DNA from 4 places in the Quatrionicoccus australiensis genome. Region 4 is predicted to be linked to each of the others. Evidence: riboswitches for the same ligand, from Rfam matches in the RefSeq annotation. Region 4 holds a riboswitch; each other region holds the start of a gene.
The links. A riboswitch is a leader RNA that binds a small molecule or an ion and turns the genes downstream of it on or off. The one in region 4 is predicted to bind cobalamin.
Positions count from the first base shown of each region.

Region 1 (2,886 bases), 2.0 Mb from region 4:
GCTACCCAGGTTGTCATAAGCCTGCCGCTTTTCCGGGTCTTTCAGCGTCGCGTAGACCTCGGCCAGTGCCTTGAATTTTTCCTCACCCGCCGGGTCCTTCGACACATCGAGGTGATACTGGTGGGCAAGCTTGCGATAAGCCTTCTTGATCGCCTCGGCGCTCGCCGTACGTTCAAGGCCCATGGCCTGGTAGTAATCCCTGAATTTCATTGGCCTGCCTGCTGAGAGCGCCGGTCAAAACGGCATGCGCCATTCTCTCCGGCGATCAGCAGCGGCTCCGTGTGCCGGCACACATACGCCGGCGCTGCGGGGGTAAAACGAGACTAGCGCACCGCCTCGGCGACAACCCCTGTGAGCAGTTCATTGACCAGCGGCGCCGCCTTGCCCTGTGGCCGGCGGTAGCTCAGCCAGACCTTGCCGGCTTCGCCCGGCAGCGTGTAGATGGAAAGCGCGAACGGACACATCACGATGTTGTGCGGATCGAGTTCCATCATCTTCCGCGACAGGCCGGCCGAGCAGAATTCGATGATCTCGGCCTCGTCGAATATCTTGCGGCCGGCACCGATATCGGCACCGGTACGCGCCAGCATGTCGGCGATGTGCGAGGTGTAGTTGATGACCAGGCCACGGTTCTCGATGGCCATCACCACGGTCTCCTTGACGTCGGCAAAACTGCCCGTCACCTGCTGCCGGCTGACCCAGTCGTCGGCCTGTACCAGTGCGGTGTTGAGAAGGCAGATCAGGCTGATCAGCAGGCGACGCATGGCTAACTCCATAAGAAAAATCGAATGCTCGATTGTAAGAGGCAAGCCGGAAAATATCCTTATCGCCTGACGCCGGTCCGGATGGCGGCAAAAACAAAAAGTTGTCCGGCATCCGGTTTTCGTGACTATAATCCGCGCCATTCGGGTATCCCGGTTTGCAAGCGCAGGCCGGGATGAAACGGGAAGCCGGTGAAGAAGACGTTGCCCAGCAACGTTCCTCCATTCCGGCACAGCCCCCGCTGCTGTAAGCCAGACGACTCCACCCCACGCCACTGTGCATTGCATGGGAAGGTTGGTGGAGAAGGATGAAGGCGAGTCAGAAGACCGGCCCGATGCTTGTGTCGCACCATTCTCCGGGGTTCTGGGAAGGGTCTGAAGATTCGCCGTTGCTGCGTCCTGCGTGCCCGTGCACCCATGGTCCCAATCCGGCCTGTCCTCCGATCTCACCTGTCATACCCCGGCGTTTTAATTTAGCTTCGGGGATGAAGTCATGCACATCATGGAAGGTTTCCTGCCGCCGGCGCACGCCCTCGGCTGGAGTCTGGCTGCCCTGCCCTTCGTGGCACTCGGCGTGCGTTCGCTGCGCCGGCAACTGCAGGCGCAGCCGGAACAGCGCATGCTGCTCGGCGTCGCCGCCGCCTTTTCCTTCACGCTGTCGGCGCTGAAACTGCCGTCGGTGACCGGCAGTTGCTCGCACCCGACCGGCGTCGGCCTCGGCGCGCTGTTGTTCGGGCCGGCGGCGATGGTGCCGGTCGGCCTCGTTGTTCTGCTCTTTCAGGCCCTGCTGCTGGCACACGGCGGGCTGACCACGCTCGGCGCCAATCTGTTCTCGATGGCCATCGTCGGGCCTTTCGTCGCCGCCGGCCTGTTCCGCGCCGGCCGCGCCCTCGCCCTGCCGCTTTCCGCCTGCGTCTTTACCGCCGCCGCGCTCGGCGACCTGGCGACCTACGTAACGACAGCGATCCAGCTCGCCTGGGCCTTTCCCGATCCGGCCGGCGGCTTTGCCGGCTCGTTTGCCAAGTTCGGCGCCATTTTCGCGATCACCCAGATCCCGCTGGCGATCAGCGAGGGCCTGCTCACCGTGCTCGTGGTCAATGCGCTGCGCCGATTCAATGCCGAAGAGCTGCAAAAACTACCGCTGTTCGGTCAACGCGAGGTCAAGGCATGAAACTGCGCAACTTGCTGATTCTGGCTGCCGTCGTGCTGTTGACCGTGCTGCCGCTGTGGCTCGCCGCGCCGCCGGCAATCGGTCCGGACGGCGTCCCCGGCGAAGCTTTCGGCGGCGCCGACAACAAGGCGCAAGAAGCGATCAGCGAGATTGCGCCGGGTTACCGGCCGTGGTTTTCGCCGCTGCTCGAACCGGCGAGCGGCGAAATCGCCTCGCTGCTCTTCGCCTTGCAGGCAGCACTTGGCGCCGGCTTCATCGGCTATTGGCTGGGCGCTTCGGTGACGCGCGAACGCCTGCGCCGGGAAATGAACGAGAAAGCGGCCGGGCAAGAGGCCGCGCCGCCGGCAAGCAACCTATCCGGGAAAAACACAGCGCATGCTGATTGAACGCGCCGCCTACGGCAATCGCTGGCGCACTGTAAGCCCTGCCGCCAAGGGCCTGTTCGCGCTGGCCGGCCTGCTTGCCGCGCTGCTTGCCGGCTCGCCGACTGCTGCCGCAATGATCGCCGGCCTGCTCATGCTGGCGAGCGTGCTCGGCGCCGCGGTGCCGCTTGCGCTCTACCTGCGCGTCGCGACGCCGGCCTTCGGCTTTCTCGCGCTATCCAGCCTGTCGCTGCTCTTCTCGCTAAGTGTCGATGCGACCGGACATCTGTCCTGGCAGATTGCACCGGATGCCGCAGCCAACATCACCGCCGTCGGCGGCCGCTCGCTGGCCGCGCTCGCTGCCCTGCTCGGCCTCGTCCTGACCACGCCGCTGCCCGACCTGATCGCCCTGCTCCGTCGCCTGCTCGTCCCCGATGTGCTGCTCGACCTGATGGTGCTCTGTTACCGCATGCTTTTCGTCTTTTCGACTGCCATCGAAGAAACGCGCACCGCCCAGGCGGCCCGCCTCGGCTACAGCACGCCGCGGCGCAGCCTGAATTCGCTCGGCCTGCTCGCTGCCGGTTTGAGCGTC
Region 1 is NZ_CP075188.1:1,995,862-1,998,747, reverse strand. It holds gene KI612_RS09600 (DnaJ C-terminal domain-containing protein) at 1-210, opposite strand, end outside; gene KI612_RS09595 (DUF302 domain-containing protein) at 324-764, opposite strand; cobalamin riboswitch at 891-1,111, shown strand; gene KI612_RS09590 (energy-coupling factor ABC transporter permease) at 1,255-1,932, shown strand; gene KI612_RS09585 (energy-coupling factor ABC transporter substrate-binding protein) at 1,929-2,318, shown strand; gene cbiQ (cobalt ECF transporter T component CbiQ) at 2,308-2,886, shown strand, end outside.
Region 1: another riboswitch for cobalamin. It lies ahead of KI612_RS09590 (energy-coupling factor ABC transporter permease); the one in region 4 lies ahead of KI612_RS19975 (TonB-dependent receptor).

Region 2 (2,886 bases), 280 kb from region 4:
GCTCGATGCCGAGGACGCGATTGCGACGGCAGCGGTCGACGGCAAAAAAACGGCCAAATTGAAGGTCGTCGCGCCGGCCTACCCGCGCGTCTCGAATCATAACGACCTCGACCCGCTGCGCCTGCATCCGGAAGTCGATTTCCGCTGGATCGGGCCGGGCGAAACGCCGCCCGCCGCCGACCTGATCGTCCTGCCCGGCTCCAAGGCGGTGCGCGCCGACCTCGACTGGCTGCGCACCCAGGGCTGGGACAAGGCGATCGCCAGACACCTGCGCTACGGCGGCAAGGTGATCGGTTTGTGCGGCGGCTACCAGATGCTCGGTTGCCTGCTGCACGACCCGCAGGGCCTGGAAGGGCAGGCCGGCAGTACGCCGGGACTGGGCGTGCTCGCGGTCGACACGACGCTGGAAGCAGAAAAGCAGCTGCGCAATGTCAGCGGTCATCTGTGCCTGCCGGGCCGCCCGGCGATGACGGGCTACGAAATCCATCTTGGCGTCACGGCCGGCGCCGGTCTGGCTGCGGCGGCAGTCGAGCTCGATGACGGCCGGCAGGATGGCGCCGTTTCGGCCGATGGTCAGATTTTCGCCACCTATTGTCATGGCGTTTTCGATCATCCCGAGGCGTTGACCGCCTTGCTTGCCTGGGCTGGCATGGTCGAGAGCGAACAGGTCGATTTCGCGGCGCGCCGCGAGGCCGATCTCGATCGCCTCGCCGATTCGGTCGAGGCGGCGCTCGACTGGGACAAGCTCAGGCCTTTGTTGCCGGGGATTTAAGGGGCAGCGGCAAGCCGGCGGCGACCAGCGTCACCTGGTCGCAAAGTGCCGCGACGCGCTGGTTGAGGCGGCCCTGCTCGTCGGCAAAGAGGCGCGACACCGGGTGCATGGGCACGATGCCCCAGCCGACTTCGTTGGAAACGAGAATGATGCGGCCGGGCAATTGCGGCAGCAGGTCGAGCAGGGCCTGCGTTTCGGCGTTGAACAGCGGGCAGTCGATGGCGGTGCCGGCCTCGGCCTGGGTTGCCGCCTGGCCGGCAAAAAGCAGGTTGGACAGCCACAGGGTCAGACAATCGACCAGGATGCAGGTGTCCGAGGCTGCCAGCTCACGCAATTTGGCGGCGAGGTGCAGGGTTTCTTCGGCGCAGCCCCAGTCGACCGGTCGACGCTCGCGGTGATGCGCGATGCGCCGGCTCATCTCGCCGTCTCGCGCTTCCGCCGTCGCCAGGTAAACGACGCGCAGGCCGGATTCCGCCGCCCGCTTTTCGGCGAGCAGGCTCTTGCCCGAACGGGCGCCGCCAAAGATCAGTTCTTTCATCCTTGAAACCTCAGTTGGACGAGGCTGTTGGTGCGTTTGGGCGGGATGGCCGGCGCGAAGCGACGATATGGTCCCGGCGCAGCAGGGATCGGTATCCCTTGCGGACGCGGCAGGCTCATGCCTGCAAGGAGGAGCGACAAAGTCGGGCGCCCGACCAGGCGTGCCAGCGGCCGCGTAGCGCTTTCACCTTTTGGGTTAATCACCTCGAAGGCATGGAAGTCAGTGTTCATGCGGTTGGTCACAGATGGATAAGCGGTCAACTGGGGTTTCAAGGATCAGCCGGCACTTTAGGTGATTGCACGGCGTCCCGGCAAGCCGGATAATCCGCCCCGATCCGATGAAACGGAACCCGGTGCGAATCCGGGGCGGGCCCGCCGCTGTAACCGGGGACGACTGCCGCACGATGCCACTGCATGGGGAAACAGACCCGGCGGGAAGGCGCGGCATTCGGCCGATCCGGAAGCCAGAAGACGTATCGGATTGTTCGGGCCGGAAACCTGTGGACAGGGTTTCGTCGTTGCGTTCGCAAGAGCGCGGCGGCGAGGCCCTTTTTGCTTTTTCGAACAGGAAGAATCGGATGCATTCAAAATTCAACATCAGCGCCCCGGATCAGGGGCTGGCCGCTGCCCTGCAGCACAAGATCGACCAGAAGACCAAGCCGCGCGGCGCGCTCGGTCAACTCGAAACGGTGGCCAAAAAGGTCGGCCTGATCCAGCAGCGCCTCGACCCGGAATTCGGCCAGCCCTACATGCTGGTCTTTGCCGGCGACCACGGCGCGGCCAGGGCTGGTGTCTCGGCCTACCCGCAGGACGTGACCTGGCAGATGGTCGAGAATTTCCTTGCCGGCGGTGCCGCGATCAATGCCTTTGCGCGTCAGAACGACCTGCATCTGGCGATCATCGACGCCGGCGTCGCGCATGACTTCGGCAAGCGCCCCGGCCTGATCAACGCCAAGGTAGCGTCCGGCACCGCCAATTACCTGGAAGAACCGGCGATGAGCGCCGAACAATGCGCCACCGCGATCGAGCGCGGCGGCGAGTTCTGCCGCAACCTGTCGCTGAACGGTTGCAACCTGGTTGGTTTCGGCGAAATGGGCATCGGCAATACGGCGGCCGCGTCCCTGATCACGCATTGCCTGACCGGCGCCACGCTGGCCGATTGCGTCGGGCGTGGCACCGGCCTCGACGATGCCGGTCTGGCGCGCAAGCAGGGCTTGCTCGAACAGGCCTTGCAGCGCTACCGCGCCGCCGGTGGCGACAACGATCCGGCGCGCGTGCTCGCCGAATTCGGCGGCTTCGAGATCGCCATGATGGTCGGCGCCATGCTCGGCGCGGCGGAAGCGAAGATGACCATGCTGATCGACGGTTTCATCGTCGGCGCCGCGGCGCTGACTGCGATTCGTCTGGTGCCGGCGGTCGCCGATTACTGCGTCTTCTGCCACCGCTCGGCCGAACCGGGCCACGCGGCGCAACTGCAGGCGCTGGGCGCCGAACCGCTGCTCGACCTTGGTTTGCGCCTGGGCGAAGGCACCGGTGCCGCCCTGGCCTATCCGCTGGTGCTGGCCGCAGTCAATTTC
Region 2 is NZ_CP075188.1:129,830-132,715, forward strand. It holds gene KI612_RS00620 (cobyric acid synthase) at 1-772, shown strand, start outside; gene cobU (bifunctional adenosylcobinamide kinase/adenosylcobinamide-phosphate guanylyltransferase) at 747-1,310, opposite strand; cobalamin riboswitch at 1,619-1,804, shown strand; gene cobT (nicotinate-nucleotide--dimethylbenzimidazole phosphoribosyltransferase) at 1,888-2,886, shown strand, end outside.
Region 2: another riboswitch for cobalamin. It lies ahead of cobT (nicotinate-nucleotide--dimethylbenzimidazole phosphoribosyltransferase); the one in region 4 lies ahead of KI612_RS19975 (TonB-dependent receptor).

Region 3 (2,886 bases), 280 kb from region 4:
GCGAAACGATCCAGCCGACGCGCTGCCGTGCCGCCGGCAGATCGCCGGCCTGCAATGGCGCAACGATGGCCTCGGCATGTTCGCCCAGGCTCTGCGCGCCGAGCGCAAAATAAAGCAGCACGACATCGACCGCGAACGGCGCCAGCGGCCGCAGGGCAAAAGCCAGCGCCACCCAGGGGCCGACCGCGAGCAGCCAGGCCAGGCTACCGGTCAACAGCGAATTCCGGTTCATTTTGCCTTCCAGCCAGGCGGCCAGATTGCCGAACCCGACCAGCGGATGCCAGCGCGACACTTCGCCGAGCGCCCTGTCGAGCAGCACGGCGGCGAGCGCCGCGAGCGGCATGGCGAAGATGCCGGCGAGTTGGCCGGCAGTTTCGATGGGCAGGCTCATGTCCGCCTCGCCCCGGCCAAAGCGATGATCGAAGTGATCGCCTGGCGGGCTTGCGGGCTGTTGTGCCAGCAGGTCGAGCCGATCATTTGCGCGATGCGCAGCGTGATGACGGCCGGATCTTCGTCGGCCAGTTGGCTCAGGGCCGTGAAACCGAGTTGCTCCAGACGGCCGATCACCGTCGCGCCGACGCCCTTGAGGGCCAGCATGTCTTGCCGCTCGCCGGCGGAAAATCCGGCACTCATTTCGGGAAAATACCCCGCTCCTGGATGTCTGCCTGCAAATCGGCCAGCGCAGCGGTCAACTCCGAATTTTGCCCGGAATCGCCCGCGCCCCACTGCTCGAAATAAACCAGGTCGTTGAGCGGCAGGCGCGGCAGCCAGCCGGCCTTTTCCAGCTCCGGCCGCTCGTTGAAATGGCTGACGTAACCGATGCACAGGTAGGCGATCGGCACGATGTGCTCGGGGATGCCGAGCGCCTGCTGCAAGGCCTTCTCGTGGAAGATGCTGACCCAGCCGACGCCTAGTCCTTCGGCACGGGCGGTCAGCCAGAGGTTTTGCACGGCGCACACGCTGCTGTAGAGATCCATGGTCGGCATGTGCGTGCGGCCGAGCACGACCGGGCCGGAGCGCGTGCGGTCGCAGGTGATGCACAGGTTGAGCGGCGACTCGAGGATGCCCTGCAACTTCAGCTTGCTGTAGATCTCGCGCTTCTCGTCCGGAAACATCCGCGCCGCCTCGTCGTTGGCCTGGCGGAAGACGTCATGCACGCGCTGCTTCACCTCATCCGAACGGACCAGCAGGAAATTCCACGGCTGCATGAAACCGACCGACGGCGCGTGATGCGCCGCCATCAGGATGCGGCTCAGGATGTCATCGGGCACCGGCGTCGGCAAAAACTGGCCGCGCACATCGCGGCGGCTGAAAATGGCGTGATAAACGGCCGCCCGCTCGGCGTCCGAAAAAGCCGGCGCCTGCGGCAAGGACGGGTTTTCCATGGATTCCCCTTCTGGAAAAACGGCACCGCCCGACCAGGGCTGGCCAATTCAATCATCTCCCGGCCGGTCTTCTGACTCGGAATCAAGCGAACGATGCGCCTTCCCGGGTTACCCCAGTGGCCTGTGCATCGCCCATCCTCCTTACAGCGTTGGGCACGTGGCGGAGTTGCACCGCCTTCCCGATTCTCCGTTCGGCAAGGCCGAACGACACCCGGAGATACGAAGGCGAGAGGATATCAGGAGGGGCGGGCGGGGGCGATGGAATTGGCGTTGAATCAATCATCATCAGCCTGATTTGGCTAACTGACCGGGGTCTTGAAGGACTGTTGTATCACCCCGGTGCCGCAAAAACCTGGGCAAACGTAAACGCCTCCTGCGTCGCCCCAAACCGCCGCACCAGCTCCAGCTTTTCCTTCGCTTCCTGCGCCGTCGGCAAGTGGCCGGCGGGGACCCACCACAGTGCGAGCTGGATTTCGTTCATCTTGGCGAACCAGGCGTGGCGGGCACGGATGGTGTCCATATGGACGGTCTTGTAGACGTAATTTTTCAGCGAGCCGACATCCCGCCACAGGCTGACGTTCATGATCACCAGCGGGTCGGCGTAGGGGCGGATCGAGGTGTAGTCGCCGCCGCTGCCGAGCATGCGCCAGATGAAGCCGTCAGCCTGGTCGGCGAGCTGGTTCATGGCGTCGAGCTGATCCATGAAACCGCGCATGACGTCCGTGTCCATCTCGGCCTTGGCGCGGGCGACATTGACTTGGGCGAGGTGGCAGGCGGACATGAGGCGGCTGGCGGGCGTGGCGATGCGGGATATTGTATGCGCCGGTACGGGGCTTGCGCTGCCTGCCTTGTGCGTTGCCGGCGGCATTTTTCTTGGGCGGGGCGGCAAAGCGGTTTATCCTCGCGCCGTTTCCTGGTTACGACGCTTTCACATGCCCTGTTTCTCCCTGATGGTGCAAGGCACCACTTCCGATGCCGGCAAATCGACGCTGGTTGCCGCCCTTTGCCGCATCCTCAAGCGGCGTGGTGTGCGCGTCGCGCCGTTCAAGCCGCAGAACATGGCGCTCAATTCTGCCGTAACCGTCGATGGCGGCGAGATCGGCCGGGCGCAGGCGCTGCAGGCGCTGGCTTGCGGCCTGCAGCCGCATACCGATTTCAACCCGGTGCTGCTGAAGCCGACCACCGACAAGAAGGCGCAGGTCATCATTCACGGCCAGGTTGCCCTCGACCTGAATGCCCGCGATTACCACGAGTACAAGCCGCGCGCGATGCGGGCGGTTTTGGCCTCCTGGGAACGGTTGACCGCCCAGTACGAATGCGTCGTCGTCGAAGGCGCCGGTTCGCCGGCCGAGATCAACCTGCGGGCGCGCGACATCGCCAACATGGGTTTTGCCGAGGCGGTGGATTGCCCGGTGATTATCGTCGCCGACATCGACCGCGGCGGCGTCTTCGCGCATCTGGTTGGTACCTTGGAGCTGCTTTCGCCGTCCGAGCAGAACCG
Region 3 is NZ_CP075188.1:126,818-129,703, forward strand. It holds gene cbiB (adenosylcobinamide-phosphate synthase CbiB) at 1-391, opposite strand, end outside; gene KI612_RS00605 (hypothetical protein) at 388-633, opposite strand; gene bluB (5,6-dimethylbenzimidazole synthase) at 630-1,385, opposite strand; cobalamin riboswitch at 1,430-1,615, opposite strand; gene KI612_RS00615 (DUF3291 domain-containing protein) at 1,717-2,166, opposite strand; gene KI612_RS00620 (cobyric acid synthase) at 2,318-2,886, shown strand, end outside.
Region 3: another riboswitch for cobalamin. It lies ahead of bluB (5,6-dimethylbenzimidazole synthase); the one in region 4 lies ahead of KI612_RS19975 (TonB-dependent receptor).

Region 4 (2,886 bases):
GCGTTGATCTGCCAGTGCGGGCTGATCTCGTAGCTGGCGAATGTGTCGACGCCCTGGTGGCGGGTTTTCGCCATGTTGACGTTTTCGGTACCGTTGTAGGCGATCTCGTCGGTCATGTTCAGGCTGTAGGCCGTGACCTTGAGTGAATAGCCGTTACCGGTCCATTGCCCGCCGAGATCGACGAAGGTACCGCGTTCGGGACGGACCGGGTTGCTCGCGAAGCCGGCCGGTCCGAGTACGGTGAGTTCATCGAGATTGGCGAAGCGGAAGGTGGTACCGGCGCGCGTGAACAGGCGGAAACCGGGAGCCAGTTTGTAGCTCAGGCCGACCTCGCCGACGCCCCGGCTGTGGTCGTTACTGATGCTTTTGCCGGTGGTGTCACGGGCCGATTGTTCTACTTGCTGGTAGCGACTGCCGGCGGTCAGGGTCAGGTCCGAGGTAAGGCGCGTCTGATTCTGCAGGTAGACGGCCTGGCTGGTCTGGCTGATGGTAACCGTCTTGGTGATCGGAGCATGATCGCCGGCGGATTTGTCAGAGGTCAGTTCGCCATCGTAGTAGTCGAAGCCGAAGGTGGTCTTGCTGTTCAGGCCGGCCAGACCGTGATCCCATTGCAGACGCGGCGTGAACGAGACAGTGTTGGTCTTGCGGCGGTCGAAGGAACCCCAATCGGAAATCCAGGATGTGTTGTCGACCTCCGTGTAGCCGAGTTCGGCGGCGAAGCTCAAGCTATCAGCGAGACGCCAGGTAATGCCGGGACGGACGAAGGCGGTGCGACGTTCGGCGTAGCTGTCGTTGGTGGCTGCCTGGCGCGGATCATTTTCATATTGCGCCTTGCTCAACGAGCCGGGCAGGCCGATATCCAGTGCTGACCAGCCAATATCGACGAAAGCTTCACCGCGGTCGAAGCGCATGCCCAGGCGGCCAGAAAGATTGTTGCGTTCCTGCTTGTTGTTCTTCCGCCAGCCGTCTGTTGCCTGATGGTTGACGGCGAGGGCCAGGTCGAATTTGTCGACTTGTCTGGCGATACTGGCCGATAGCTGGCGGCCATTGTCGCTGCCGAGACCGGCTTGAATGCTGGCGCCGTCACGCTGCTTGCCGGTGATGATATTGATTACGCCACCGACCGCGTTGTCGCCGTAAAGGATGGCGGCGCTGCCGCTGACAATTTCGATGCGTTCGACGCTGTCGAGCGGAATGAGGCCCCAATCGACGTTTGAGGTATCAAGCGGATTCAGGCGCAGGCCGTTGAGCAGGACCAGGGTGCGCTGGGCGGCACCTTCACCAAAGCCACGCATGTCGATTGAAGTGTCGGCGCCAATTGAGCCGTATAGCGGTGTGACCTGCAGGCCGGCGTTGTAGCGCAGGACATCGGGCAGCGTCTGGGCGCCGGAGTCGCGGATGTCCTCGCGGGTAATGGTCGTTACGTTCGATGCCGTGGCTAGCGAGGAGTCGCTGAAACGGCTCGCGGTGACGACCACGTCGTCGAGGAGTGCCAATTGCTGGGCAGCGGCAGGAATGGCAAAAAGAGCGGGCAGCAGCACCGCCAAAGGCTTGAGACGTGAATTCATGATTTCCCTTTCCCGACAGGCGTCCCCGCACGTCGGAACAGCATTGAAAAGGAAGTGTGGGGAGTGAATTCAGGTCGGGGACCGGCACCACCGCCCCGTGGCACTTCCGTTGGTGTCCAGGCCGGTATCCGGGCTTGCAAGTCTTGACGCGTCGCCTTCCCAGGTTTGCACCCAGTGGCCTGATGACGCGCCCGCACTTGCTTACCGTTGCGGGGGCAGCAGCGGAATGGTCTCGATGGAGACGCACCGCTTTCCCGTTTAACTGCGCTTGGAGATTCCGTACGCAGCACCTGTAACGGCGCGCATTCTACCTTGTGACGTATTGCTGCGCAGCAAAAATTACAGTTTGTCCTTCTACAAACTACTTTGAGAATAAAGGCTTAGTCCTTGACCATGCGGGCTTTTAACATTTATAGTCCGGGCCATGAATAGCGAACTCGAAGCACTCGAAGGCAAGGTTGAACAGGTCGTTGCCCTGGTTCAGCAGTTGCGTGCCGAGAACGAAGTACTGAAGAACCAGATGGCTGCGGCCGAGGTCGAGCGCCTGCATTTGCGCCAGACCATGGCGGCGGCGCGCGAACGCCTCGAAGGCCTGGTCGACAAGCTGCCCGAGGATGTCTGAGATGAGCGCCGAGACCAATTTCCTTGATGTCAAGATCATGGGCCGCGAATATCGCGTGGCCTGCACCGCCGAGGAGCGCGATGCGCTGTTGCTGGCGGTCGATCTGGTCGACGGCAAGATGCGCGAAATCGCCCAGCGCACCAAGAGCACCATTGCCGAGCGTGTTGCCGTCATGGCCGCGCTGAACATCGCGCACGAGCTGCTTTCCGGGGATTCCCGCAGTGGCGAAAAAAGCTTTGCGGAAGCGGTTGATACTTCCGAAGCAAAGCGTAGAATCGACGACATGGGAGCACGGATAGACACCGTGCTGGCGCCCCAGCAGCAACTGGATCTCTGATCAATTCCTGCTGATCCCGGCGCTATCCGCCGAGTGTCCCCTGCGGTGTTTGTTAAGGCCATATATTCCTTGAACCAATGCTAATTGGCATCGGTTGCGGACCGTCAATCCGCTGTTGTGCGTGCTCTTCGTCGAGCGTGCCTGATGCGGAAGGAACGTAGCCACTCTGGACTCAGGTTCAGGATGCCGGCCTGACGGCACTTGCGGGGGCCAATCTTCAACGGGTGGCAGAGTTTCTGCCACCCGTTTTCATTTCCGAAATCGCGACATGAACTACTGGTTGATGAAATCCGAGCCTGACGAGGTGTCGATCGACGATCTCGCTGCAGCACCCGACCGGACGGTGCCATGGTTCGGCG
Region 4 is NZ_CP075188.1:4,022,412-4,025,297, reverse strand. It holds gene KI612_RS19030 (TonB-dependent receptor domain-containing protein) at 1-998, opposite strand, end outside; partial or broken gene KI612_RS19975 (TonB-dependent receptor) at 1,125-1,568, opposite strand; cobalamin riboswitch at 1,671-1,877, opposite strand; gene KI612_RS19025 (hypothetical protein) at 1,993-2,190, shown strand; gene KI612_RS19020 (cell division protein ZapA) at 2,192-2,527, shown strand; RNA gene ssrS (6S RNA) at 2,562-2,741, shown strand; gene KI612_RS19010 (EVE domain-containing protein) at 2,796-2,886, shown strand, end outside.